Regions from separate parts of the Streptomyces sp. NPDC107546 genome, predicted to be linked through region 3. Evidence: riboswitches for the same ligand, from Rfam matches in the RefSeq annotation. Region 3 holds a riboswitch; each other region holds the start of a gene.
The links. A riboswitch is a leader RNA that binds a small molecule or an ion and turns the genes downstream of it on or off. The one in region 3 is predicted to bind cyclic di-AMP.
Positions count from the first base shown of each region.

Region 1: linked by a shared signal. The riboswitch ahead of ACZ7L1_RS10570 (transglycosylase family protein) and the one ahead of ACZ7L1_RS00425 (M23 family metallopeptidase) in region 3 are both predicted to bind cyclic di-AMP.
Region 2: linked by a shared signal. The riboswitch ahead of ACZ7L1_RS08680 (M23 family metallopeptidase) and the one ahead of ACZ7L1_RS00425 (M23 family metallopeptidase) in region 3 are both predicted to bind cyclic di-AMP.

Region 1 covers NZ_JBVKBA010000006.1:22,292-29,496, reverse strand. The annotation lists gene ACZ7L1_RS10590 (SurA N-terminal domain-containing protein) at 118-771, shown strand; gene ACZ7L1_RS10585 (nucleoside triphosphate pyrophosphohydrolase) at 886-1,893, shown strand; gene ACZ7L1_RS10580 (cytochrome P450 family protein) at 1,890-3,191, shown strand; gene ACZ7L1_RS10575 (LysM peptidoglycan-binding domain-containing protein) at 3,374-4,372, shown strand; cyclic di-AMP (ydaO/yuaA leader) riboswitch at 4,571-4,737, shown strand; gene ACZ7L1_RS10570 (transglycosylase family protein) at 4,742-5,437, shown strand; gene eno (phosphopyruvate hydratase) at 5,831-7,117, shown strand.
Region 2 covers NZ_JBVKBA010000004.1:379,812-387,016, reverse strand. The annotation lists gene lhgO (L-2-hydroxyglutarate oxidase) at 1-29, shown strand, start outside; gene trmB (tRNA (guanosine(46)-N7)-methyltransferase TrmB) at 176-1,033, shown strand; gene ACZ7L1_RS08690 (PrsW family intramembrane metalloprotease) at 1,097-2,569, shown strand; gene ACZ7L1_RS08685 (aldo/keto reductase) at 2,634-3,578, opposite strand; gene ACZ7L1_RS08680 (M23 family metallopeptidase) at 3,665-4,714, opposite strand; cyclic di-AMP (ydaO/yuaA leader) riboswitch at 4,726-4,882, opposite strand; gene ACZ7L1_RS08675 (PP2C family protein-serine/threonine phosphatase) at 5,098-6,297, opposite strand; tRNA gene ACZ7L1_RS08670 (tRNA-Met) at 6,689-6,762, opposite strand; gene ACZ7L1_RS08665 (dihydrofolate reductase family protein) at 6,879-7,205, opposite strand, start outside.
Region 3 covers NZ_JBVKBA010000001.1:97,731-104,935, reverse strand. The annotation lists gene ACZ7L1_RS00430 (GntR family transcriptional regulator) at 199-894, opposite strand; gene ACZ7L1_RS00425 (M23 family metallopeptidase) at 1,097-1,849, opposite strand; cyclic di-AMP (ydaO/yuaA leader) riboswitch at 1,862-2,012, opposite strand; gene ACZ7L1_RS00420 (M16 family metallopeptidase) at 2,237-3,625, opposite strand; gene ACZ7L1_RS00415 (M16 family metallopeptidase) at 3,622-4,986, opposite strand; gene ACZ7L1_RS00410 (DNA gyrase/topoisomerase IV subunit A) at 5,297-7,205, shown strand, end outside.

The sequences.
Region 1 (7,205 bases), on a different contig from region 3:
GCCCGAAGCGCCGGTGAATCGTTGGTCGAATGGGTTGGCCGGAGCCGATCCGCTCCTTACCATCGATCACCGCAAGACCTTGTGCACCGTCGCACAATCCCCCACTGGGAGGTCACTTTGCACCGCCGTCGCCCCGCGATCGCCCTCAGCGCCGCCCTGGTCGCGGCCCCTTTCCTCACCGCGTGCGGCGGCACCGCGCATCCGGGTGCCGCGGCCGTCGTCGGAGGTGAGCGGATCACGGTCGCGCAGCTGGAGAGCCGGGTGGACGAGGTGCGCACGGCCCAGCGCGCCGCCGCCACGGACGACGCCCAGTACGAGCAGGCGGTCGCCCAGACCAGCAGCCTCACCCGCGACACGCTGCACAGTCTGGTCCTGGACCGGGTCCTGGACCGCGCCGCGAAGAACGCGGGCGCGAGCGTCACCGCCAGGGACGTCGAACAGATGCGGGCGAACCTTCAGGCGCAGGCGGGCGGCGCGAAGGAGCTGCAGACCGTGTGGCTGCAGCAGTACGGGGTGGCCCCCCAGCGCCTCGACGACAGCCTCCGCACGGAGGTCGAGGCACAGAAGCTGGCCTCCGCGCTCGGCGCCGACATGAGCACGACCGAGGGCAAGGCCGCGTTCTGGAAGGCCATGTCGCAGGCGTCGCGGGAACTGCACGTCGACCTGAACCCCCGCTACGGCACCTGGGACGTGCAGAAGAGCAGCCGGGCCGACGCGAAGACGCCGTGGGTCAAGGAGGTCACGGCGGCGGCTGCGCAGCAGACGGCGTAGGCGGGCGGTTCGCGGCCGGGGCGGTGCTCCGGGCCTGTGGACGACTCCAGGGACGCTGGTCCATGCCTGTGGACAACTCCGGGGGCCGAGCGTGGCGTGCGTTACGTTCGGAGGGTGAACGCAACCAGCTTCGAAGCGGTCCCGGGACCGGAGGCGACCGCCGAGCCCGGCCGGATCGTCCTGCTCACCACCAGCCACCGGGTCGCGCCCGGTCTCCTGTCCTGGCCCGCCTGGCAGGCGCTGCACGCCGCCGACCGGGTCCTGTGCGCGGACGGCGCGCACCCGCAGCTGCCCTATCTGCGCGAGGCGGGCATAGCGGTCGAGGAGGCCGCCCCGAGCGCGCAGGAGCTGGTCGACGCCTGCGCCGGCGGCCGCACGGTGGTCGTCGTCGCCACGGGTGAGGGTGAGCCCACGCTGACGGACGGCCTGGCGCGCCTCGCCGGATCGGGTCGCGTCCACATGCCGGAGCTGGAGCTGCTGCCCGCGTCGTACGACCTCCCGGGCGCCCGTCTCCTGGACCTGGTGCAGGTCATGGACCGCATCCGCGCCGAGTGCCCCTGGTCGTCCCGGCAGACCCACCTGGGCCTGGCCAAGTACGGCATCGAGGAGGCGTACGAGCTGGTCGAGGCCATCGAGGCGGGCGACCGCGAGGAGCTGCGGGAGGAGCTGGGCGATGTCCTGCTCCAGGTCGTCTTCCACGCCCGGATAGCCGAGGAGCACCCGGACGCGCCCTTTTCCATCGACGACGTGGCGGGCGGCATCGTCGCCAAGCTGATCCACCGCCACCCGCACGTGTTCGGGGACGAGACCGCGACGACGCCGGAGGAGGTCAAGGAGCACTGGCTGCGGACCAAGGCGGTCGAGAAGCGGCGCACGTCGGTGACGGAGGGCATCCCGCTCGGCCAGCCGGGCCTCGCCCTCGCCGCGAAGCTGCACTCCCGGGTCCGCACCGCCGACCTCGACGTCCCGCTCCCGCAGGGCGACGGCATCGGCTACGAGCTGCTGGCGCTCGCCGCGCGCGCGGAGGCGGAGGGCGTGGACCCGGAGGCGGCCCTGCGCGCGGCGGCACGCGCGTACCGGGACGCGATCCGGGAGGTGGAGAGCGGGGGCTCGGAGCAGTGAACGGCCAGACCGCCTCCCCCGCCCCCGAACTGTTCACCTGGGAGTTCGCCGCCGACCCGTACCCCGCCTACGCCTGGCTCCGCGAGCACGCCCCCGTGCACCGGACGAGGCTGCCGAGCGGTGTCGAGGCCTGGCTGGTCACCCGGTACGCGGATGCCAAGCAGGCCCTCGCCGACCAGCGGCTGAGCAAGAACCCGGCGCATCACGACGAGCCCGCGCACGCCAAGGGCAAGACCGGCATCCCCGGCGAGCGCAAGGCCGAGCTGATGACGCATCTGCTCAACATCGACCCGCCGGACCACACCCGGCTGCGCAGGCTCGTCTCCAAGGCCTTCACGCCCCGGCGTGTCGCGGAGTTCGCGCCGCGGGTCCAGGAACTCACCGACCAACTCATCGACCGGTTCGCGGGCAGGGGTGAGGCCGACCTCATCCACGAGTTCGCCTTCCCGCTCCCCATCTACGCCATCTGCGACATGCTCGGCGTCCCGCGCGAGGACCAGGACGACTTCCGCGACTGGGCCGGGATGATGATCCGGCACGGGGGAGGACCGCGAGGCGGCGTCGCGCGGTCGGTGAAGAAGATGCGCGGCTACCTCGCCGACCTCATCCACCGCAAGCGCCAGGCGCTGCCCGCCGAGCCCGGCCCCGGCGAGGACCTCATCTCAGGACTCATCCGTGCCTCCGACCACGGGGAACACCTCACGGAGAACGAGGCGGCCGCGATGGCCTTCATCCTGCTCTTCGCCGGGTTCGAGACCACCGTCAACCTCATCGGAAACGGCACGTTCGCGCTCCTCGGTCACCCCGGGCAGCGGGCCCGTCTGCAGCGGTCGCTCGCCGCCGGGGACCGCGACCTGCTCGAGACCGGCGTCGAGGAGCTGCTGCGCTACGACGGCCCGGTGGAGCTGGCCACCTGGCGGTTCGCCACGCGGCCGCTCACCATCGGCGGGCAGGACATCGCCGCCGGCGACCCCGTCCTGGTGGTCCTGGCCGCCGCGGACCGGGACCCGGCGCGCTTCGCCGACCCGGACGTCCTCGACCTCTCCCGCCGCGACAACCAGCACCTCGGGTACGGGCACGGCATCCACTACTGCCTGGGCGCTCCCCTGGCCCGCCTGGAGGGACAGACGGCGCTCGCCACGCTCCTGACCCGCCTGCCGGACCTGCGGCTCGCGGTCGACCCGTCCGACCTGCGGTGGCGCGGCGGACTCATCATGCGGGGCCTGCGCACGCTGCCCGTGGCGTTCACACCGGTACCGGAGAAAGGTCACGAAGCTCCCGCCGACATCCGGACATGACACGGCGAACACGCCGGTGGTCACAAGAAGGTGACAGGATCTCACCTCTGTGATCTTCACGTGATCTACGCTGCATTAACTTGTGACAAGCGATCCAGTGCGGATACGTTCACGCAGCAACGCGGCGGTCCGCACGCCACGGCCGTCGCGTCGGTCGATGCTGTCGTGTGAAAGGCAACCGCATGCTCTCCGGGAACGGTCGTCACCGTCGCCCCCGTCAGGCTCCGGCTCTCCTCGTCGCGGCAGGGGTGACCGGATCAGCGATCGCGATTCCGCTGCTCGGCGCCACCGGCGCGAGCGCGGCCACCGGCGTCACCTGGGACCAGGTCGCGGAGTGCGTCAGCGGCGGCTCATGGAGCGCGGACACCGGCAACGGTCACTACGGCGGGCTGCAGTTGACGCAGGACGACTGGGACAGGTACGGCGGTCTCGACTACGCGCCGAGCCCCGACCAGGCGAGCCGCTCGCAGCAGATCGCCGTCGCCGAGAAGGTCCTGGCGGCCCGGGGCGTGGGGGTCTGGGGCACCTGCGGCCTGCTGAACGGTCTGAGCAAGGACTCCGGCTCCGCCGGTGTCGACACGGGTGTCGCCGGGGACTCGTCGTCCGACGGCGGATCGTCCTCCGATTCCGGTCTCGGGTCCGGTCTTGACTCCGGTCTGTCCGACTCGTCCGGATCATCTGCGTCGACCACTCCGTCGCCTTCTTCATCCTCTTCGTCCCCTTCGTCCTCCTCGTCCTCACCCTCGTTCGGGGCGTCGACCGCCGACGCCGCCAACAGCGCACAGGGGTCCGGTGGTGCTCCGGCGGCCACGACGAAGAGCGATGGGTCGGACAAGTCGACACAGGACGATGCCTCGTCCGGGGCGAGTTCGCCCGAGACCTCGAGCGCCGGTCGTCATCGCGGCGACGGCGCCGACGAGAGTGCGGCGGACGGCCGTACGTCGGACGTGTCCGGCCGGCACGCCTCGCGCGGCACCACGGACGCGCGTGACGCCGTCGACGGTTCGTACACCGTCCGCCCCGGGGACAATCTGTCGTCCATCGCCGACTCCCTTGACCTCAGCGGCGGATGGACGGCGCTGTACGAGGCGAACAGGCAGACGGTCGGCGCCGACCCGAACCTCATCCTCCCCGGTCAGAGCCTTGCGCTCGGCGCCGACCCGACCGGCGACTCGTCCTGAACTGCCCCTTCCGTGGCGGAAGTTGACGACCCACTTCGCGCTGAATGTCCTGTTTGGTGAAAGTGAGATATGGGTCTCATAAGCCCTGATCGTCTTTGAAATTCCGGCGATCGACTGCTTACGGTCGTGATCGCTCGCCACAGCGAGCCCCGGCGGTCGCAACGCCGAATCCTGCCAGCGGCCGTACGGGAACAGTCGTCGCGTCAAGCGCCGTAGGCAGGAGCGGGGGACCCAAGGTAGGCGCCGCATCCGGGAGTTGACCGGAAGCGGCTCGGGGTGAAGCCGTGTTCCGCAAGGGGCACGGCCGGGCAACTCAACCGGCCCGAACCCGACAGCTCACCTCGCAGGCGTCGGTGAGGGGAATGAACCATGCTGTGTTCCGGCAACGGTAAGCACCGCCGCCCGTCCAAGGCCACCCGTGCCATCGCGCTCGCCGGTGTCGCCGGCGCTGCCATCGCCGGCCCGCTCCTCGCGGCCGGGAACGCCTCCGCGGCCACCGCCGCCCAGTGGGACGCCGTCGCCCAGTGCGAGTCCGGCGGCAACTGGCACATCAACACCGGCAACGGCTTCTACGGCGGTCTGCAGTTCACGAACTCCACCTGGGCCGCGTACGGCGGCACCGCCTACGCCTCCCGCGCCGACCTGGCCACCGAGGGCCAGCAGATAGCCGTCGCCGAGAAGGTCCTCGCGGGCCAGGGCAAGGGCGCCTGGCCGGTGTGCGGCAAGGGCCTGACCAGCGCCGCGTACAACGGTTCCGCGGCCACGGGCTCCTCGAGCGGCGCGAAGAGCACCACCACGAAGAGCACCACCACCCGCTCGACCGAGCGGCAGGCGGCCAACCGCTCCGCGCAGCGCCCGGCTCCGCAGAAGACCGTCACCACCCCGACCGGCCAGAAGGTCAAGAAGGGCGACGGCGAGTACAAGGTGGTCAAGGGCGACACCCTCAGCTCGATCGCCGCGACCCACCACGTCCAGGGCGGCTGGACGAAGCTCTTCGACCTGAACAAGGACATCGTCCAGGACGCCGACCTGATCTACCCGGGCCAGCAGCTGCACCTGAAGTGACAGCCACCCGGTAGCCGGGCCGCAGGCCCCTGCCAGGCGTGACCCCCACCGCGGGGGTCGCGTGAGGGCCCACCCCCGTCCCCACGGGCTCCCCGCTCCGGTGCGTGTTCCCCCGTGCGCGCCGGAGCGGGGTTTTTGCTGTCCGCCCTGTTCGCTGTCCCGCCCGTTCGCTGTCACGCCTCTTCGCTGTCCGGCCCGTTCGCTGTCCGGCCGTGCGGATTTCACCCGACCTTTCCCCAGCCCTTTGTTCCGGGCAGGAACAATGTGTACCGTCACCCTGTCCACGGGACGGTCGGTAGGCCGGCCGACAGCCCGGGGCGGTTAGGCTCTAGTCGCAAGGCACAGCCGCAAGGCAGACAGCCCCGCACTTCCAGCGTCACATCCAAGAAGGAGATGCTCGTGCCGTCCATCGACGTCGTCGTAGCCCGGGAAATCCTGGACTCCCGAGGCAACCCCACGGTCGAGGTCGAGGTCGGCCTCGACGACGGCAGCACGGGTCGTGCCGCCGTTCCGTCCGGCGCCTCCACCGGCGCCTTCGAGGCCATCGAGCTCCGCGACGGTGACCCCAACCGCTACCAGGGCAAGGGCGTCGAGAAGGCCGTTCTCGCCGTCATCGAGCAGATCGGCCCGGAGCTGGTCGGCTACGACGCCACCGAACAGCGCCTGATCGACCAGGCGATGATGGACCTGGACGCCACCGACAACAAGGGCTCCCTCGGCGCCAACGCGATCCTCGGCGTCTCCCTCGCCGTCGCCCACGCCGCCTCCGAGGCCAGCGACCTGCCCCTGTTCCGCTACCTGGGCGGCCCGAACGCGCACCTGCTGCCGGTGCCGATGATGAACATCCTCAACGGCGGCTCGCACGCCGACTCCAACGTGGACATCCAGGAGTTCATGATCGCCCCGATCGGCGCGGAGTCCTTCTCCGAGGCGCTGCGCTGGGGCACCGAGGTCTACCACACGTTGAAGAAGGTCCTGAAGAGCAAGGGCCTGGCCACCGGCCTCGGCGACGAGGGCGGCTTCGCCCCGAACCTCGGCTCCAACCGTGAGGCCCTCGACCTCATCCTGGAGGCCATCAAGGAGGCCGGTTACGCCCCCGGCCAGCAGATCGCCCTCGCGCTCGACGTGGCCGCCTCCGAGTTCTACAAGGACGGCAAGTACCTCTTCGAGGGCAAGGAGCGCTCCGCCGCCGAGATGACGGAGTACTACGAGGAGCTCGTCGCGGCCTATCCGCTCGTCTCCATCGAGGACCCGCTGTTCGAGGACGACTGGGCCGGCTGGAAGGTCATCACCGACAAGCTCGGCGACAAGGTCCAGCTGGTCGGCGACGACCTGTTCGTCACCAACCCCGAGCGCCTGGCCCGTGGTATCGAGGAGGGCGCGGCCAACGCCCTGCTGGTCAAGGTCAACCAGATCGGCTCGCTGACCGAGACCCTGGACGCCGTCGAGCTGGCCCAGCGCAACGGCTTCAAGTGCATGATGTCCCACCGCTCCGGCGAGACCGAGGACGTCACCATCGCCGACCTGGCCGTCGCCACCAACTGTGGCCAGATCAAGACCGGCGCCCCGGCCCGCTCCGAGCGCGTCGCCAAGTACAACCAGCTGCTGCGCATCGAGGAGATCCTCGACGACGCCGCGGTGTACGCCGGCCGCTCGGCCTTCCCGCGCTTCAAGGGCTGAGACGAGGCAAGCCGCTGGGGCAAGCCCGGGCAAGGCTTGGCCGGTCGTACGTACGTCCCCGTACTCGGTCCCGTACCGTGTGCGGGGA
Region 2 (7,205 bases), on a different contig from region 3:
GGCGGGCGTTGGTGGTGCTGGGGCGGTGAGCGGGGCCGGGGGCCTGGGGCCTGGGGCCGTGCAGGGTGGATTCGCCACCGCCGTCCCTACCCTTCCCGTCCCCTCCCTGGGGCTCCGCCCCCAGACCACCGGACGGGCTGGTCATAGCTGCCCTGCCTCTAAAATTGATCCCACTGTGTCTGATTCCCTCAACTTCGCTCCCGAAGATTCCCAGGTCACCCATGGTGGCGGCTCCGGTCATGGTGCCGGCGCGTCCATTCGGCACACCCGGGCCAAGGGGGAGCCCCGGTTTCCCGACGGGCCCAAGGCCGATCCCGCCGGGTCGCACTTCGAGCGGCGGATCCGCAGCTTCCAGCCGCGGCGGAGCCGGGTGACGGCCGGACAGGCGGACGCGCTGCAGCGGCTGTGGCCCAAGTGGGGGCTGGACATCGACGGGCAGCAGGTCATCGACCTCGCCGAGCTGTTCGGGAACAGCCGCCCCGTCGTGCTGGAGATCGGGTTCGGCATGGGCGAGGCCACCGCGGAGATGGCCGCCGCCGACCCGGACACCAACATCCTCGCCATCGACGTGCACACCCCCGGCCAGGGCAACCTGCTGGCCCTCGCCGACCGGGGAGGACTGACCAACATCCGCGTCGGCAACGGCGACGCGATCATCCTGCTCCGCGAGATGCTCACCCCCGACTCCCTCGACGGGCTGCGCGTCTACTTCCCCGACCCCTGGCCCAAGAAGCGCCACCACAAGCGGCGGCTCATCCAGCCCGACTTCCTCACGCTCGCCGCGAGCCGACTCAAGCCGGGCGCGCTGGTGCACTGCGCCACGGACTGGGAGCCGTACGCCGCGCAGATGCTGGAGGTGCTCACCGCGCACCCGGCGTTCGAGAACACCCGGCCCGGCGGCGGGTACGCGCCACGCCCCGGCTTCCGGCCGCTGACCCGTTTCGAGGGGCAGGGGCTGGACAAGGGTCATGTCGTGAACGACCTGCTCTTCCGGCGCGTACCGCACCGCGACCAGCTCACCGCCGAAGACTGAGCGCCCGCGCGTGAAGTCGGACACCGTCGCGGGCGGCGCCCCCGTCTCGTTAGGGTCGATGCCGTGGCCACCTTTCCCTCGTACCCGACTCACCCGGGCGGCAACGCCGCCGGCGGCTCGTTCGGGCACCCGCACTGGTGGCAGAGGCGGTGGGTGCGGTACGGGGCGCTGATCACGCTCCTCGCGCTCTCCGGACTCGTCATCCTGGCCCTCGTACGGCAGCAGACCGGGACCGAGGGCTTTCTGGTCGGGCTGGGCCTCGCGGTCCTGCCCGTGCCGCTGCTCATCGCGGCCTTCCGCTGGCTGGACCGGGTGGCGCCCGGACCCTGGCGGAACCTGATCTTCGCCTTCGCCTGGGGCGCGTGCGCCGCCGCGCTCATCGCGATCGTCGCCAACAGTTTCGCCACCCGGTGGATAGCGACCGCGACCGCCGATCCGCACAGCGCCGACACGCTCGGCGCGATCGTGATAGCACCGATCGTGGAGGAGTCCGCGAAGGCCGCGGCCGTGCTGCTCGTCTTCCTCTTCCGCAGACGGCACTTCACCGGGATCGTCGACGGAGTGGTGATAGCCGGCGTCACCGCCACCGGCTTCGCCTTCACCGAGAACATCCTCTACCTGGGCACGGCCTTCGGCACCGACCAGATGAGCGGGGGAAGCGGGCTGGCGTCCGTCACGGCCGCGACCTTCTTCGTCCGGGTGGTGATGTCGCCCTTCGCGCACCCGCTGTTCACCGTGCTCACCGGCATCGGCTTCGGCATCGCCGCGCTCTCCGCGGAGCGCCAGCACGTCCGGCGGGTGCTGGCGCCGCTCGGCGGGCTGCTGCTCGCGATGGGCATGCACTCCATGTGGAACGGGTCGTCCACGTTCGGCCAGTACGGGTTCTTCGCGGTGTACACGTCGTTCATGGTGCCCGCGTTCGGGCTGCTGACCTGGCTGGTCGTCTGGACGCGGCAGCGGGAGCTGCGGACGGTGCGGGAGGAGCTGCCCGCGTACGTGGTCGCCGGGTGGATGGGGCCGGTGGAGCCGTTCGTCCTCGGTTCGATGCGGGCGCGGCGGCTGGCCCGCGAGTGCGCGAGGCAGCATTTCGGGAAGGACGCGGCGCGGTCGGTCGCGCGGTACGAGGCGTACGCGACGTCCCTGGCGTTCCTGCGCCACCGGGGGCGCCGGGGGCGGGTGGGCGCCGATTTCGTCGTACGGGAACAGGAGTTGCTGACCGAGCTGTGGGCCCGCCGGGAGGTGGCGCGGCCGGCGCTGGCGTATGCGGCACGGGCGACGGCACCGGTGGCTCCGCCGGTGTGGCCGGGCTACGGGCACGTGACCTTCCAGGGGACGCCGCAGTACGGCCCCGCGATACCGCAGTACGACCCGGCGAGGCCGCAGTACGACCCGGCGAGGCCGCAGTACGACCCGGCGAGGCCGCAGTACGGCCCGATGACACCGCAGTACGACCCGGCGACACCGCAGTACGGCCCGGCGACACCGCAGTACGACCCGGCGGCGCCGTATCCCGGGTACAACCCCTATCGCTCCTAGGCGTTGACGCGGGCTCGGCGCCGCCGGATTCCGCCGTCCGCAGGGCTGATCCGAAGGACAGGCCCTACGCCGACGCCTCCGTCAGCTTCGCCACGTCCTCGTCCGTCAGCGTCAGGTCCGCCACGGCCAGCAGCGCCGGCAGCTGCTCCACAGTCCGCGCCGAGGCGATCGGTGCCGCGACCGTCGGCTGGGCCGCCAGCCAGGCGAGCGCCACCGTCGGGATCTCCGCGCCCCGGGCCTCGGCGACCTCCTCCAGGGCCGTCAGGACGCGCTGTCCGCGGTCGGTCGCCAGGTGCTTGGCCGCGCCCTCCGCGCGCGCCGACTCCACGGTCGTACCCGGCCGGTACTTGCCGGTCAGGAAGCCCGACGCGAGCGCGAAGTACGGAACCGCCGCGAGCCCCGCACGGGAGGCGAGGTCCTGCAGCGCACCCTCGTAGGTGTCGCGCGAGACCAGGTTGTAGTGCGGCTGCAGCGCCACGTACCGCGCCAGGTTCTCGCGGTCCGAGAAGTCCAGGGACTCCTGGAGGCGTTCGGCGGAGATGTTGGAGGCGGCGATGGCGCGCACCTTGCCCGCCTTCACCAGCTCGTCGAGCGCGCCGATGATCTCCTCGACCGGCACCTCCGGCTTGTCGAAGTGCGTGTAGTAGAGATCGATGTGGTCGGTGTCCAGACGACGCAGGGACGCGTCGGCCGCGGCCCTGATGTTGGCGGCGGTCAGCCCCTGGTAGTCGGGGTGCTGGCTGACCTTGGTCGCGATGACCACGTCGGAGCGGTTGCCGCGCGCCTTCACCCACTTGCCGATGATGGTCTCGGACTCGCCGCCCTTGTTGCCCGGCACCCAGGCCGAGTACGAGTCGGCCGTGTCGATGAAGTTCCCGCCCGCCTCCGCGTATGCGTCGAGGACGGCGAAGGACTGCGTCTCGTCGGCGGTCCAGCCGAAGACGTTGCCGCCGAGGGACAGCGGGAAGACCTCGAGATCGGAAGAACCCAGCTTGCGAAGGGAAGTCATGCTCTGTGTCAACGCCCGGACCGGACCGGTGTCTTCCGGGAAGCCCGCAAAGATCTCGCAAACACCGCGCTCTTCGCGGGGCGGGGTCAGGGGTTGAGGCCCTTGCCGCGCAGCCAGGCCAGCGGGTCGATCGCGGCGCCGCCGTTCGGGTGGACCTCCAGGTGCAGGTGCGGCCCGGTGACGTTGCCGGTCGCACCCACGCGGCCGATGACGTCTCCCGTGCTGACCTTCTGCCCGACCGTGACGCTGATCGACGACTGGTGGCAGAACCACAGCTCGGTGCCGTCGTCGAGGGTGAGGATCGTGCGGTAGCCGTACGAGCCGGCCCAGCCCGCCTCCGTGATCGTGCCGCTGTGGACGGCCTTGATGAGTGTGCCGGTGGGCGCGGCGAAGTCCAGGCCGGTGTGGAAGCCGGAGGACCACATGGCGCCGGCGTCGCCGAAGTGGGAGGTCAGGGTGTAGGAGGAGGTCGGCAGCGTGAACTGCCGGGCGAGTGCGGCGAGCCGCGCGGCCTCCTGCGCCTGCTTCTGCAGAGCGGCGGCCTTGGCCTGCGCGTCGTCCTGCGCCTTGGCCGCCGCGGCGGCGGCCTTCTTCACCGCGGCGTCCTCGGCCGCCTGCGCCGCCTTCTGCGCGATCCGGTCCTGCTGGGACTCGGCCTGCTGCATGATCCGGGCGCGCAGCGCCTCGCCCGCGCCCTTCGAGTCGGCGGCGTCGGTGGCATCACCGGCGTCGGTCCGGCCGACGCTGCTGAGAGCGGTGGCCGAGCTCTCGGGAGCGGTGGAGTCGTCACCGATGAGCGCCTTGGCGGATTCCGTAACGGAGGAGAGGTCCGGCAGGGATGTGACGGAGGAGAGGTCCGGCAGGGATATGGACACCGGCGGCTTGCCGGGCTGCGCGGTGGCCATGCCGCCCGCGCCGACGGCGGCCATCACACCGACGCCGAGGACGGTGGAGCTGCGGGCGAGCCCGCCCCCGCGCTGCTTGACGACGCGGTGCCGGCCGCGGACGGGGCGGATGGAGTCCTCGGTGGGGTTCCACTCCTCCCAGGGGCCCTCGTCGATGCCGGGTGCGACGTCGAGAGTCTGAGTACCGTTCGGGGCGAACGAGGTGTTCTGGGCAGGCCGGTTGAACGCCACGTGGGCGCACTCCTTTCCTTCCGTCTCGCCTACCGGGTTAGCTGACGGGTTCGGAGCAGGAAGGTCTCCTACGCGCGTATACCGGCCGTGCGGCACGGCGGTATCCGCTCGATTCACCCCAAGGTGGTGGTTCCCCGGCTCCCTCGCGGGATTCGGCAGGCGCGCACGGAGCCGCCTCTGGTGACGGCTGGGACGACCGCGCTGCGTTATCGAACGTTAATAGACGCGGGGCCCGTATTCCAAGCCGTTCAGACAGATCCATTCATGCCGCCGACCAGGACTTTCAGGGCCTGAACGGAGGAAATCGGGCTAGTCGCCCCAGCCCCACCGACCACACGGATATTGACAGTATGTCAGTTGTTACGCGGAGGGGCATGACTCACTCACCCTTCGTGACCGCGCTCAGGGGGCGCCGGGCGGCGCACGGCCAGCAGGGCCATGTCGTCCGTACCGCGGCGACCGGTGTGCCGGGCGACCTCGCGCGTGAGGGTGCTCAGCAGGGCGCCCGGGGTGGGGAAGACCCGTCCGGCGAGGCGGACGGCGGGGTCGTAGAACCGACCGTGCGCGTCCCGTGCCTCCGAGACGCCGTCGGTGTAGAAGAGCAGCGTCGAGCCGGGCGGGAAGTCCCACTCCTCCACCCGGTCGGGCCGGACGCCGAGGTCGCCCATGCCGAGCGGCAGCGCGGGCTCGCGGGCCCCCAGTTCTCGCAGGGAACCGTCCGGGAGCAGGAGCAGCGGGGCGGGGTGGCCGCGGTTGACGATGCGGACGACTCCGGAGCCGTGCGGGATCTCGGCGAGAACCGCGGTGGTGAAACCCTCGTACACGTCGGGCCCCTCGCGTCCGGCGCGATCGCGGGACAGCGCCCGCTCCAGGCGCTGGGCGACGGCCTCGAGCGTCGGCTCCTGTTCGGCGGCCTCCCGGAAGGCGCCGATCAGAACGGCCACGGCGGTCACGGCCCCCATGCCCTTGCCGCGTACGTCGCCGACGACCAGCCGCACCCCGTACGGGGAGTCCTGGGCGGTGTACAGATCGCCGCCGATGAAGGCGTCGGCCTGGGCGGCCTCGTAGCGGGCGGCGACGTCCAGTCCACCGATCCGGGCGGCGGGCTCCGGCAGCACGGCACGCTGCGCGGCCTCGGCGATCTGGCGGGCGGAGGCGAGGCGGGCGACGTTGCGGCGGACCAGCACGTTGATGAGGACGGCGAGGGCGGCGACGGTGACGACCGTGGCCACCTCGGTGACCTCGCTCGCCTTTCCGAGCACGCCCAGCCCGAGGTGGACCCCGAAGACCACGACGACGGCCGCCGTGCCGGTGAGGACGGTGCCGCGCAACGAGAACAGGGGCGCGGCCACGAGCGGGGCGGCGGTGAAGAGGGGGCCGGCCGTGTAGTCGGACGGGGCGAAGAGGTCGAAGCAGACCCCGGCGACGATCAGCAGGCCGGGCAGGGCGCGCAGGAAGGCCCGCGCGTACGAGATCCGCCGCTCCTCGGCCTCCGTGGCGACCTCCGCCTCGGCCCCTCCGTACGCCGGCGCCGGAACGGCCCTCGCGCCGGGGGCGGGGGCGGGGCTACCGGGGTCGGGCACGGGGGCTCCGGGAGATTCGGGGGCTCCGACGAGCCGGCCGGGTCGGCCGGGTCGGCGGTCCTCGCGGTCGGGGAGACACCCGCCGGACCGGTTGCCGCGGTCGCTAAGACGCCCGCCCGACCGGTCGTGACGGCCGGGGAGACGCCCGCGCGACCGCTGGTGGTCCTCGGCCCTCTCCTCGGACGGCGCATCGGGCCCACGCCGCTCGTCCGGATCGTGCTGCTCCCACGACCACCGCTCGCCTGCTTGCTGCACCACCCGTCCAGGCTTCCCGGAAGGGCGGCGGGGGGCGACCGCTGTGGGCCGGGCGGAGTAGCCGCCAGTGGGTGAAGGAGAGCCCGGGAAACACCGAGGGCCGGAGTCCTTTCGGACTCCGGCCCTCGGCCTTCAGTAGCGGGGACAGGATTTGAACCTGCGACCTCTGGGTTATGAGCCCAGCGAGCTACCGAGCTGCTCCACCCCGCGTCGGTGATTCCAGTGTACGCCATGCGCGCGACAGGTAGCGCACGGGTTCCCCTCCCATGCCGCCCTACCAGCGGTTTCCGGCCGTACGCGGAGCCGCTCGACCCCCTTCGAGGCCGTCAGGAACGGGCGGTCGGGGGCAGCAGATGGGCGTTCGGCGCCTTGGCGCGGTCCTCGTACTCCGGCAGCAGCACCACCTCCACGCCGGCGGCCGCCAGCACCGCGTTCCCGTCAGCCGACTCGACGAACGTGTCCGGTTCCCGCCAGGCCGTCACCACCCGTCGTACCCCCGCCTCGATGATCAGCCGGGAGCAGGGCGCGGGCCGGGACGCGCGGCGGGCGCACGGTTCCAGGCTGCTGTACACCGTCGCGGAGGCCAGCCTGGGATCCGCCGGGTCCAGCTTCGCCAGCGCCGCTTCCTCGGCGTGGACGACGGGGTCGCCGCC
Region 3 (7,205 bases):
AGGAATGCGGTCCCGGGGCAGGGAACGGCGAGGAACGGAGCACGCAATAAATCGGCGCACGGTGTTGCCCCTCGGCACGAATAAAGTCGCACAGGGCACACCGAAACGGCGCACGTCTAATTTATGGACGCACGCGAAAAACAGACAGCCGAAAACAGGGCTTCAACCGGATATTCCTCTTTGTATACGGTGCTCGTGTTAATGCCGGAGCGCCGACATGTTTACGTGGTGTTGCGAAGTCCTCACACGGTCCGCGTGGTCCGTCCCGCCGGGAAAGCGGAGCCGGTGCGCGGCCGTGGAGCGTTCCGCGTGCAGCGCGGTGATCGCCCGCGCCCGCTCGCCGTCCCCGCGCGCGACGGCGTCCACGATGCCGCCGTGCTCGGCCCAGGACTCCACGGGGCTGACCGGCGCGTCGACCGCGTACATCCATGTGATCTTGTGCCGCAGCTGGGCCAGCGTCGAGGTAAGCGCGGGGCTCCCGCAGGCCTGCGCCAGCGTCTCGTGGAACCAGCCGCCCAGGGAGCGCAGATCCTCGCTCTGGCCCCTCCTGGCCCGCTCCTGGCCCAGTCGGACCAGGCCGCGCAGCACCTTGAGGTGGGCCTCGGTACGCCGCTGCGCGGCCCGCGCGGCCCCGAGCGGCTCCAGCAGCATCCGCATCTCCAGCAGGTCGGCGGCCTCCTGCTCGGTGGGTTCCGCCACGCACGCGCCCGCGTGCCGGCGGGTGACGACGAAGCCCTCGGCCTCCAGGGTGCGCAACGCCTCGCGCACGGGGACGCGGGAGACGCCGTAGCGGCGCGCGAGGACTTCCTCGGTGAGCCGGCTGCCGCGCTCGTAGACACCCGCGACGATGTCATCACGGATCGCCGTGCAGACCGAGTGCGCCGGAATACGCATGACCGACCTCCGCCTTAATCCCCGTGAAACGCACGCGATTGACGTGTGTTCAACCGACTCTATTGCAGCGGGCCGGAATTTCCGACGGCGGGTCGGAATCCAGGGATATTTTTTGGACACGCAACGTTCGAAAGCCGACGACGGCCCCGGCTGATCAGCCGGGGCCGTCGGGTGCGGGCGCGCGGGTCGCGGGCGCCGGCCGTCAGACGTTCACGCCGTGCGAGCGCAGGTAGGCGACGGGGTCGATGTCCGAGCCGTACTCCGGAGTGGTACGGGCCTCGAAGTGCAGGTGCGGCCCCGTGGTGTTGCCGGTGGACCCGGAGAGGGCTATCTGCTGGCCGGGGGTGACCCGCTGCCCCACGGAGACGCCGATGGACGACAGGTGGCCGTACTGGGTGTAGGTACCGTCGTTCATCCTGATGACGATCTGGTTGCCGTACGCGCCGCCCCAGCCTGTCTGGACGACGGTACCGGCGCCGACGGCGTGCACGGGCGTGCCCGTGGCGGCGTGGAAGTCGATGCCCGTGTGGGAGCCGGAGGACCACAGGGAGCCGCCGGTCTTGTAACCGGTGGACACGAAGGAGTCGGAGATCGGCGGCACGAACATGTTGAGACGCCTGCGCTCGGCCTCGCGCGCGGCCCGCTCCTTGGCCTCGCGCTCCTGGCGGGCCTTCTCGGCGGCCTTCCTGCGCGCGGCCTCCTCGGCCTGCTTCTGTTCGGCGGCCTGCTTCTGGGCGGCGGCCTGTGCGTCGATCTTCTCGGCGACCGAGTCACCGAGGGTGACGGCCTGGAGCAGCCCGGTCTGCTCGACGGGGGCGCCGGCGGCGAGGGCCGGGGCGGCGAGGGTGCCGATGACACCGGTGGCGGTGAGCGCTGCCACGCCGACGGCGTTCGCAGTCGTACGCTTCACACGGCTCGGGCGACGGTGCTTCCCGGTGGCGCAGGTGAACGCCATGAAGTGGCTGGTCCTTTCCTTCCCTCTCGCCTACCGGGTTAGCTGACGGGTTCGGAGCAGGAAGGTCTCCTACGGGCTCGCGCCCGATTCACCCCAGGGACTGTGGTTTTGGGTCCCCGGCTCCCCTGGCTCGCGCCGTACGGGGACTCGGCGATGACTGTCCGGTGCCGCGGGTGCGGCGCACTGCCTGACGGACAGCCCGAATGACGCTAAGGGGACCGTCTTTCAATCAGCAAACGCAGGAGGGGGTTTGTAGCGCATCCCACAGGGCAGAGAGGCAACCTCTGTGGCAATACGGACAAACTCGCCAACGGGTGGGGCCCTGGTGACACGGAAAGTCACCAGGGCCCCGGGAGAGGCGCGGCGCACGCGCGCGTACGGTGCGCTCTACTCGGCGGCGACGACGCTCACTTCGCCGATGCCGAGCGCCTCGACGGGCTCCTTGATCTGCGCGGCGTCGCCCACCAGCACGGTGACCAGACGGTCCACGGGGAAGGCGTTCACCACCGCCGCGGTGGCCTCCACCGTGCCCGTGGCGGCCAGCTGCTGATACAGCGTCGACTGGTAGTCGTCCGGCAGGTGCTGCTCGACCTGGTCGGCGAGCGTGCTCGCGACGGCCGCCGCCGTCTCGAACTTCAGCGGTGCCACCCCCACCAGGTTCTGTACGGCGACGTCGCGCTCGGCGTCCGTCAGGCCCTCGGCGGCGAGGGTGCGCAGCACCTTCCACAGGTCGTCGAGCGCCGGGCCGGTGTTCGGCGTGTCGACGGAGCCGCTGATGGCGAGCATCGCGGCGCCCGTGCCGTCGGGCGCGGAGCGCAGCACCTGCCCGAAGGCCCGCACCCCGTAGGTGTAGCCCTTCTCCTCGCGCAGGACGCGGTCCAGGCGGGAGGTGAGGGTGCCGCCGAGGCAGTACGTGCCGAGCACCTGGGCGGGCCACACGCGGTCGTGACGGTCGGGCCCGACACGGCCGATGAGCAGCTGCGTCTGGACGGCGCCCGGACGGTCCACGATGATCACGCGGCCGGTGTCGTCGGCGGTCACCGGGGGCACCGGGCGCGGCTTGACGGGCTCCCCCGCCCAGGCGCCGAGGGTGTCGCCGAGGAGCTCGTCGAGATCGATCCCGGTGAGGTCGCCGACCACGACCGCGGTGGACGTCGCGGGGCGCACATACCGCTCGTAGAAGGCACGGACGGCCGCGGCGTCGATGGTCGCGACCGTCTCCTCGGTGCCCTGACGCGGGCGTGACATGCGCGAGGACGCCGGGAACAGCTCCTTGGAGAGCTCCTTGGCGGCGCGGCGGGCCGGGTTGGCCATCTCGTGCGGGATCTCGTCGAGGCGGTTGCGGACCAGGCGCTCCACCTCACTGTCCGCGAATGCCGGCGACCTCAGTGCGTCGGCGAGCAGTCCGAGCGCCTTGGGGAGGCGGGAGACCGGAACCTCCAGGGACAGGCGGACGCCGGGGTGGTCGGCGTGCGAGTCGAGGGTGGCGCCGCAGCGCTCCAGCTCGGCGGCGAACTCCTCGGCGGAGTGCTTGTCGGTGCCCTCGGAGAAGGCGCGCGCCATGATCGTGGCGACACCGTCGAGGCCGGCCGGCTCGGCGTCCAGGGGGGCGCCGAGGAGCACCTCGACGGCGACGACCTGCTGGCCGGGACGGTGACAGCGCAGCACGGTCAGGCCGTTGTCGAGCGTGCCGCGCTCGGGCGCCGGGAACGCCCAGGGCCGGGCCTCGCCGGGCTGGGGCTGCGGGTGGAACTCCATGGTCGCGAGCTCGCTCACTTCGCCGACTCCTCGGTCTCGTCGGTGGTCTCGGCTGCTTCCGGGGTCTCGGCCTCGGCCCCGACCGGTTCGTACACGAGCACCGCGCGGTTGTCGGGGCGCAGGCGGGCCTGGGCGATCTCCTGCACCTCCTCGGCGGTGACCTCGAGCACGCGCTTGACGGCGGTCAGGGCGAGCTGGGGGTCGCCGAACAGCACGGCGTACCGGCACAGTTCGTCGGCGCGGCCCGCGACCGTGCCGAGCCGGTCCAGCCACTCGCGCTCCAACTGGGCCTGGGCGCGCTCCATTTCCTCGGCCGTCGGGCCCCGCTCGGCGAACCGGGCGAGTTCCTCGTCGATGGCGGCCTCGATGACGGGCACCTCGACGTCACCGGAGGTCTTCACGTCCAGCCACCCGAGCGAAGGCGCACCGGCGAGCCGTAGCAGGCCGAACCCGGCGGCGACGGCGGTGCGGTCACGACGCACGAGCCGGTTGTACAGGCGGGAGGACTCGCCGCCGCCGAGGATCGTGAGCGCCAGGTCGGCCGCGTCGCACGCGCGCGTACCGTCGTGCGGCAGCCGGTAGGCGGCCATCAGGGCGCGCGCCGGAACCTCCTCCTCGACGACCTCGCGCAGCTGCTCGCCGATGGTCTCGGGCAGCGAGCCGTCGCGCGGCTCGGGCTTGCCGTCGTGGGACGGGATGGACCCGAAGTACTTCTCGACCCAGGCGAGGGTCTGCTGGGGGTCGATGTCGCCGACGACGGACAGCACCGCGTTGTTCGGCGCGTAGTAGGTGCGGAAGAACGCGCGCGCGTCCTCCAGGGTCGCCGCGTCCAGGTCGGCCATCGACCCGATCGGCGTGTGGTGGTAAGGGTGGCCCTCCGGGTAGGCGAGCGCGGTCAGCCTCTCGAAGGCGGTGCCGTAGGGGACGTTGTCGTAACGCTGGCGGCGCTCGTTCTTCACGACGTCCCGCTGGTTCTCCATGGACTCGTCGTCGAGCGCGGCGAGCAGGGAGCCCATGCGGTCGGCCTCCAGCCAGAGGGCGAGCTCCAGCTGGTGGGCGGGCATGGTCTCGAAGTAGTTGGTGCGCTCGAAGCTGGTGGTGCCGTTGAGCGAGCCACCCGCTCCCTGCACCAGCTCGAAGTGGCCGTTGCCCTTGACCTGGGCGGAGCCCTGGAACATCAGATGCTCGAAGAGGTGGGCGAGACCCGTGCGCCCCTGAACCTCGTGCCGGGAGCCGACGTCGTACCAGAGGCACACCGCCGCGACCGGGGTCAGGTGGTCCTCGGAGAGCACCACGCGCAGACCGTTGGCCAGGCGGTGCTCGGTCGCTGTCAGGCCCCCGGAGCCTGCCTCGGCTGTGGCCGTGTGACCCATGGGCATGTACGTCCCTTCGATCGCGGAAGCTGTCGCGGAAAACCCGCGGTTTCCTGCCGGTGCTGTCACTGTATGCAAGCGTGCCGACCGGTGGCGAAGTTCCCGGGCGGCGTACGCCGAGAGCGAGACCATGATTACGTGGGGTGGGGGACGCTCACCGTTGACGCGTCGGAGGCGGGACGGTCGTGATCGCCGTCGGGCCGGTTCACCGGCCCCGCGGAAGGGCCCCGGTCCCCGTTGTCGGTGCGGCGGTCCACAATGGTCGGCGTCAGATTCGTTTCCATGCCCAGCACAGACGGTGAAGGAGCCGGCAGCGATGGCCCGCCGCAGCACGAAGACCCCGCCACCCGACGACTCGTACGAGGAGAGGATCCTCGACATCGACGTCGTGGACGAGATGCAGGGCTCCTTCCTCGAGTACGCGTACTCGGTCATCTACTCAAGGGCCTTGCCGGACGCCCGGGACGGCCTCAAGCCGGTGCACCGGCGGATCGTCTACCAGATGAACGAGATGGGCCTGCGCCCCGACCGCGGCTATGTGAAGTGCGCCCGCGTCGTCGGCGAGGTCATGGGTAAGTTGCACCCGCACGGCGACGCGTCGATCTACGACGCCCTGGTGCGCATGGCCCAGCCGTTCTCGATGCGCGTGCCGCTGGTCGACGGCCACGGCAACTTCGGCTCGCTGGGCAACGACGACCCGCCGGCCGCCATGCGGTACACCGAGTGCCGCATGGCCGAGGCCACGAGTCTGATGACCGAGTCGATCGACGAGGACACGGTCGACTTCGCGCCCAACTACGACGGCCAGGAGCAGGAGCCGGTGGCCCTGCCCGCCGCCTTCCCGAACCTGCTGGTGAACGGCTCGTCGGGCATCGCGGTCGGCATGGCGACCAACATGCCGCCGCACAACCTGCGTGAGGTGATCGCGGCCGCCCGCCATCTGATCAGGTATCCGAACGCGGACCTGGACGCGCTGATGAAGCACGTCCCGGGCCCGGACCTGCCCACCGGCGGCCGGATCGTGGGGCTGCCCGGGATCCGCGACGCGTACGAGACGGGCCGCGGCACCTTCAGGATCCGGGCCACGGTCTCCGTGGAGAACGTGACGGCGCGCCGCAAGGGCCTCGTCGTCACCGAGCTGCCCTTCACGATCGGCCCGGAGAAGGTGATCGCCAAGATCAAGGACCTGGTGGGTTCGAAGAAGCTCCAGGGCATCGCCGACGTCAAGGACCTCACCGACCGGGCGCACGGCCTGCGCCTGGTCATCGAGATCAAGAACGGCTTCGTGCCGGAGGCGGTCCTGGAGCAGCTCTACAAGCTGACGCCGATGGAGGAGTCCTTCGGCATCAACAACGTGGCCCTGGTCGACGGCCAGCCGCTGACGCTGGGCCTCAAGGAGCTCCTCGAGGTCTACCTGGACCACCGCTTCGACGTGGTCCGCCGCCGCTCGGAGTTCCGCCGCGGCAAGAAGCGTGACCGTCTGCACCTGGTCGAGGGCCTGCTGACCGCGCTCGTGGACATCGACGAGGTCATCCGTCTGATCCGCTCCAGCGACAACTCCGCGCAGGCCAAGGAGCGCCTGATGGAGCGCTTCTCGCTGAGCGAGATCCAGACGCAGTACATCCTCGACACGCCGCTGCGCCGTCTGACGAAGTACGACCGCATCGAACTGGAGGCGGAGAAGGACCGGCTCAACACCGAGATCGAGGAGCTGACCCGGATCCTGGAGTCGGACGCGGAGCTGCGCAAGCTGGTCTCCGACGAACTGGCCGCGGTGGCCAAGAAGTTCGGCACCGACCGGCGCACGGTACTGCTGGAGTCCTCCGGTGCCCCCGCCCCGACGGTGCCGCTGCAGGTCGAGGACGCCCCGTGCCGGGTGCTGCTGTCGTCGACGGGCCTGCTGGCGCGTACGGCCAACAACGACCCGTTCGCGGAGGACGCCGACGGCAGGCGTGCCAAGCACGATGTGATCGTCTCGGTCGTCCCGGCGACGGCGCGCGGTGAGGTGGGCGTGGTGACGTCCGCCGGCCGGCTGCTGCGGGTGAACGTGATCGACCTTCCGCAGCTGCCGGAGACGGCGACGCGGGCGAGCCTGTCCGGGGGTGCGCCGGTCTCGGAGTTCGTCTCCCTGACGGAGAACGAGACGGTGGTGTGCCTGACGACGCTGGACGAGTCCTCCCAGGGACTCGCGCTCGGCACGGAACAGGGCGTGGTCAAGCGCGTGG